2 regions of the Candidatus Symbiopectobacterium sp. NZEC135 genome follow, and region 2 is predicted to be linked to the other one. Evidence: predicted binding sites of a transcription regulator. Region 2 holds the regulator's gene; the other holds the start of a gene.
What was found. The regulator ArgR, encoded in region 2, controls arginine synthesis, uptake and breakdown. The targets are predictions, from matches to a motif close to ANTGAATAAAAATACANT.

Region 1 (3,422 bases), on a different contig from region 2:
TTCAAAGTGTGCGCCATTGCATCCACCGTCAATCATGTAGCCATGCTCCGTCGCCCATGCCAGCAGATCGTGATAAAAGCGATAGGTGACTGCGGTAGTCATGATGTTATAAGCGACAAGCGAGGTGTTGGCGTGCTCGGCGTAGGGCTGCTGGCCAAAAACCGGACCAACGTAATAGTGACCTGTTTTGACAGTAATTTCGTCTATGTGCAGCGGTGTGGCGTAAGCGGCCTGAAACATCAGCCCCATGCCGAGCAGCATAAAGCGTGCTTTGTTCATGGTATTCCTGTACCGGTGTTGCTGTCCTGCATGGCCGTTATCGTGGCCGGACAGTGACGTGCATTACGTGAGTATTCTACGCGTCGAGGCGTAATAAGCCTCTGCGCGATTACTCAGGGTAGGGAGATAATGGCAATGCCGGTACACAGGGTTGCATACCGGCGTAATGCGATAGGATTACAGGTCGATCACTAGGATCTTGGAGCGGCGCTGGTAGTTATACAGTTCCTGCTTGCGCTTGGGCAGCATCTCCACTTCGGCAGGCTGAAAGCCGCGTTCCTGAAACCAATGGATGCTGTGCGTGGTGAGCACGAACAGCTTCTTCAACCCCTGCTGACGCGCCTGTGCAGCAACGCGTTGTAGCAACATGTCCCCGCGCGATGAACTGCGATAGTCAGGATGTACCGCAACGCAGGCCATTTCTCCGATGCTTTCTTCGGGGAACGGGTACAGCGCGGCGCAGGCGATGGTCAGGTTATCGCGGACTACCACGGTAAATTTATCGATCTCCATTTCCAACTGTTCACGTGAGCGGCGCACCAGAATTCCCTGCTGTTCCAGCGGGCGGATCAGCTCGAGGATGCCGCCAATATCGTTAATGGTGGCACGGCGTACTTGCTCCGCGCTCTCCATGACGATCTGCGTACCGATACCGTCGCGAGAAAACAGTTCTTGCACCAGTACCCCATCTTCCTGATAGCTGATCAGGTGACTACGGCGCACGCCGCTCCGGCATGCGCGTACGGCGCCACGCAGGAAACGCACGGTTCCCGAGTTATAATCGCCATCGGCTTCCCGTTCTTCGATACAGCGCTGGGCGTCATCGGGGAACAGTTCAGAAATAATGGTGCCATCCTGCGTGGTTACCCCTTGGGACGAACAGAAGCCGATCATTTTCTCGGCTTTCAGTTTGATAGCTAACTGGGTCGCCACTTCCTCAGACGTCAGATTGAAACTCTCGCCCGTGACAGAGACGGCTACCGGGCCAAGCAGCACAATGGCGCCGCTGTCTAACTGGCGATGTATTGCGGCTTCATCAATACGCCGGATGCGACCGCTGTGGCAGTAGTCCACGCCATCATCGACCCCTAACGGCTGGGCGATAATAAAGTTACCGCTCACTACGTTGATGTGCGCGCCCTGTAGCGGCGTGTTATTCAAGCTCATGGAAAGACGCGCGGTGATATCCAGTTGCAGCATGCCAGCGGCCTGTTTTACCAGATCCAGTGTGTTGCTGTCGGTGACACGGGTATGCTTGTGATAACGCGGCTCGAAATGGTGTGTGGTCAGGCTGGCGTCAATCTGCGGACGGGCACCATAGACCACTACCAGCTTGATGCCGAGGCTATGCAGCAGACCAATATCGTTGACGATGTTGGCGAAGTTTTCATGTTCAATGGCTTCACCGCCCAGCATAATGACAAAGGTTTTACCGCGATGCGCGTTGATATAAGGAACCGAATGGCGGAAGCCTTGGACCAGTTCTGTACTACGTTCCTTCACTGCGAGCCTCTCTGAGTGAATTTTTATTCGTAATTTGTGTATTTTTATTCTAATTGAACGAAAAGGCAAGGAGTAAGTCTCACAATTCGGTCGCCTTCAGCGTTATTACCTTATTTCTCTGTGCCGTCCTGATGACTGACTTGCTCTGCGGCCGTTTATACGCCGACACGATGATTTTTACATGACAGAGATGGGAAGATTCGTTAAAGTTTTCACATTGTTAATACTGACTTTATCTTTTTCGCGTAATATCGCGGCAGATTACCGGTTGGTCTGAGTTTTTTCTGCCTGATATCACCGTTTGAGCACTCGCGCCAGTGCTTGCTTGCGACAACATCACAACGACTACAGCACCACAATAACGACAGCATAACTAATTGGAGTGGCATGTCTTATTCGAATCACAATCAGACGCGCCGCCGCCTTCTGCAAGGCGCGGCGGCAACCTGGTTATTAAGCGTCAGCGGCGCCGGATGGGCCGCTGCCGCCCAAGTGATTGCCGTTCGCGTCTGGCCTTCTTCAGCCTATACTCGCGTTACCTTAGAGTCTAACCGCACGCTAAAATACAAGCAGTTTATGCTAACCAATCCCGACAGGCTGGTTGTGGATATCGACGGTATCCAACTCAACAGCGTGTTGAAAACGGTTTCGCAGCAGTTTCAGTCTGACGATCCGCTGATCAAGGAAGCCCGCATTGGGCAGTTTGATCCTAAAACAGTGCGTCTGGTTTTAGCGCTGAAGCAAGCCACCAACCCGAAAGTCTTTACCCTCGATCCGATCGCCGAGTTTAAACATCGCCTGGTGTTGGATCTCTACCCAGCGGTAGGGCGCTATGACAACGCTGAGGATCCGCTACTGGCGCTGCTGGAGGATTACAACCAGGGCTCCCTGGAGAGTAAATTGCCGCCGGAAGCGCCATTGGCGGGTAAGGCGGGGCGCGATCGTCCGTTGGTCATTATGCTCGATCCCGGTCATGGTGGCGAAGATCCCGGGGCCATCGGTAAAAATCGCACGCGCGAAAAAGATATCGTGTTGCAGATTGCGCGGCGGTTACGCAGCCTGATTGAGCGTGAGCCCACTATGAAGGCGTACATGACGCGCAATGAGGATGTGTTTATTCCTTTGAGCGTGCGGGTGGCGAAAGCACGCAAGCAGCGTGCCGATCTGTTTGTTTCGATTCACGCGGATGCCTTCACCAACCGTGCGGCGCGTGGCTCTTCGGTGTTTGCACTGTCGAAGAAAGGCGCAACCAGCACCGCAGCGCGTTTCTTGGCACAAACGCAAAACGAATCCGATCTGATTGGTGGCGTGAGCATGAGTGGCGATCGTTATCTCGACCATACTCTGTTTGATTTGGTGCAGACCGCTACCATCAGCGATAGCCTGAAGTTTGGTGGTGAAATCCTTAAGCGGCTCGGCAAAGTGAATAAGCTGCACAAGAACAGCGTCGATCAAGCCGGGTTTGCGGTGTTAAAAGCGCCCGATATTCCCTCGATTCTGGTGGAAACGGCGTTTATCAGTAATCTGGAAGAGGAGCGTAAATTGCGCACCAGCCACTTTCAGCAGCAAATAGCGGAATCTATTCTGGCGGGAATCAAGGCATACTTTGCCAGCGTGGGTGATCGCAAGTGAGGCGCTTG
Region 2 (3,422 bases):
TCCGTAAAAAGGGCACCACGCTGGCGGCAGTCTCACGAGAAGCAGGATTAAGTTCCTCCACCCTGGCTAATGCGATATCACGCCCCTGGCCTAAAGGTGAATGGCTTATCGCAGAGGCAATCAACATTCACCCTGCTGAAATCTGGCCCAGCCGTTACTACGATCCGAAAAGTAACATGCTGATTGATAGGAAAAAACTTATCAGGCCTGACGATCCCCACCCAAAATCCTGACATAAAAAAGCCGGAGCACCTTCTCTCCGGCTTATCACAATCGGGCATAAAAATACTGATTAACCGCGTGCTGAGCCACTCACAAAGGATTCGCCCAATTCGATATCCTGTCTCAGGGTGCCCAGCATGTTATCCAGAGCCTGTTTTTCAAACGGGCTCAGTGCACCAATCGCTTTACGTTCAACGATGCCAGATTTGCCCAGCAACAGCGGCTGTGCGAAGAAACGGGCATGCTCGCCATCGCCTTCCACATACGCACATTCCACTACGCCGTCGTCACCTTGCAGAGCGCGTACCAGAGAGAGCCCAAAACGTGCCGCCGCCTGACCCATGGAGAGGGTTGCCGAGCCTCCACCGGCCTTGGCTTCCACCACTTCCGTGCCCGCATTCTGGATACGCTTGGTCAGATCCGCCACTTCCTGTTCGCTGAACGTTACGCCAGGAATTTGCGACAGCAGAGGAAGGATTGTCACACCAGAGTGCCCGCCAATCACAGGAACTTCAACCTCTTGTGGCAGCTTGCCTTTCAGTTCCGCCACAAAGGTGTTGGAGCGGATAATATCCAGCGTCGTTACGCCAAACAGCTTATTCTTGTCGTACACACCGGCTTTTTTCAGTACGTCCGCGGCAATCGCCACCGTGGTGTTAACCGGGTTGGTAATGATACCAATGCAGGCCTTCGGGCTGGTGCGGGCAATCTGTTCAACCAGATTGCGCACAATCCCCGCATTCACATTGAACAGGTCGGAGCGGTCCATGCCGGGTTTGCGAGCGACACCGGCCGAAATCAGAACGATGTCCGCACCGACCAGCGCAGGCGTAGCGTCTTCACCGCAAAAGCCTTTGATAGATACTGCTGTAGGGATATGGCTCAGATCAACGGCGACGCCCGGTGTTACCGGAGCAATGTCATAAAGAGATAATTCTGAACCTGAAGGAAGCTGGGTTTTGAGCAGGAGCGCGAGAGCCTGACCGATACCGCCTGCTGCTCCGAGAACTGCAACTTTCATCCTAAACTCCTTATTATCGTAAAAGTAAAAATGCCGTGAATTTGTGCAATAAATCACCAGACATGAATAAAATCAGGAGGTTTAAACGGCTTACCGAACGGATGTCGACCATGCCGAGACCTCGCTATCAGGTCATGAAAAAGAAAAAACTATGTCATTAATAATAAATCAAAATCTGCCGAGTGATTTGTAAGGTAAGTAAAGTTATAAGTAAGTGAGTAAATAATGTAGCGCGCATCACGTTCAGTACGATGGCGGCTACATTACACCGAACCCAAGCCAGTAAACAACCTCATTTTGATAACATTTGATTTACTTTTATGTGACTAAGCACGCATTTTTTTTTCATCACTTACGTCATTTAAACATTTTAGCGCAATTATCGTACTGCTCAATGCCAAGTCACTTCTTTAAGCGTCCATATTGCATAAAAATTCACCCAACTGCATAATGCACGCATCAACGATCACAACACACGGTGCAGAATGCGTAACTCCACGAAACAGGAAGATTTGGTCAAGGCGTTCAAGGCGCTGTTAAAGGAAGAGAAGTTTAGTTCTCAAAGCGAGATCGTGTTGGCATTACAAGACGACGGTTTTGAAAATATAAACCAATCAAAAGTATCACGTATGCTGACCAAGTTTGGCGCAGTGCGCACGCGCAATGCCAAAATGGAGATGGTCTATTGCCTGCCAGCAGAACTGGGTGTGCCCACGACCACCAGCCCACTGAAAAACCTGGTGCTGGATGTCGATTATAACGATGCGGTTGTGGTTATTCACACAAGCCCAGGCGCTGCGCAATTGATCGCTCGGTTACTGGATTCACTGGGGAAATCAGAAGGGATTCTGGGCACCATTGCCGGGGATGACACCATTTTCACCACGCCAGCACGCGGCTTTAGCGTCAAACAGTTGTTCGACGCCATTTTGGCGCTGTTCGAACAGGAACTGTAGTCACCCACCAGGGTTGCTGACGCAGTGACGCACGCCAGATGAGGGTATCTGGCGTGCGTTGGATCAAACGGCAGGCAGCTCCGCCAATGGCCAACGTGGACGCACGCTCACGCCCAGTTCTTGAGTTTCATTGTGTAACAGCCTCACACTGCCCGCATAGGCAATCATCGCGCCGTTATCGGTGCAAAACTCAGGCCGCGCATAAAACACTGCCCCGCCCCGTTTGGCCATGATCTCTGTCAGGCGAGCGCGCAGTGTGCGGTTGGCACTGACGCCACCGGCCATCACCAGACGTTTAAATCCGGTCTCGTCCAACGCTCGGCGACATTTTATCGCTAACGTATCAACCACCGCATCTTCGAACGCGCGCGCAATATCAGCACGGGTTTGATCATCATTGCCATTGGCGCGAATGGTATTGGCAGCAAAGGTTTTCAAACCGGAAAAGCTAAAATCGAGCCCTTGCCTGTCAGTCATCGGGCGAGGAAAGGTAAAACGTGCGGCATCGCCATCCTGAGCCAGTTTGGACAACATCGGGCCTCCTGGGTAGTCCAGTCCCAACAGCTTTGCCGTTTTATCAAAGGCTTCACCGGCTGCATCGTCAACAGACTCTCCCAGCAAGCGATATTCACCGATGCCAGTGACGCTGATTAACTGCGTGTGACCGCCAGAGACCAATAGCGCCACGAAGGGAAATTCCGGCGGATTATCTTCCAGCATCGGGGCCAGTAAATGCCCTTCCATGTGGTGAACCGGAACCGCCGGCACACCCCAGGCAAATGCCAACGCGCGCCCGACCGTCGCACCGACCAGCAGTGCGCCCACCAGCCCAGGGCCGGCGGTGTAGGCCACACCATCGATGTCCGATGCGGCAAGTCCCGCCTCTTTCAGGGCAGCCTGAATAAGAGGAACTGTTTTACGCACGTGATCGCGTGAGGCCAGTTCCGGCACGACACCGCCATAATCAGCATGTAGTTTTACTTGGCTGTACAGTTGGTTAGCCAATAACCCGGCATCCGTGTCATAAATCGCCACCCCGGTTTCATCACAGGAGGTTTCAATACCCAATATGCGCATCGTTCTACCTAACGTTCGTTGCCACGCAAGCCGACATCCACTTGCCACTTGCTTCATACAACAGATAGTCTACCATTAACGGTTTGGATTTTCTGCTCTGCGTGCGCGTTGGGTGTTTTATGATCGCCGCAATGCTTTACAAGCGC

Region 1: a site for ArgR is predicted at 1,818-1,835, ahead of argA (amino-acid N-acetyltransferase). Genes of this name have one in related genera too.

What each region holds. Positions count from the first base shown of each region.
Region 1 covers NZ_JAGFPF010000021.1:62,689-66,110, forward strand. The annotation lists gene J5224_RS12600 (formylglycine-generating enzyme family protein) at 1-279, opposite strand, end outside; gene argA (amino-acid N-acetyltransferase) at 457-1,782, opposite strand; gene amiC (N-acetylmuramoyl-L-alanine amidase AmiC) at 2,170-3,414, shown strand.
Region 2 covers NZ_JAGFPF010000020.1:5,214-8,635, reverse strand. The annotation lists gene J5224_RS12080 (helix-turn-helix domain-containing protein) at 1-233, shown strand, start outside; gene mdh (malate dehydrogenase) at 293-1,243, opposite strand; gene argR (transcriptional regulator ArgR) at 1,729-2,199, shown strand; gene tsaD (tRNA (adenosine(37)-N6)-threonylcarbamoyltransferase complex transferase subunit TsaD) at 2,263-3,276, opposite strand.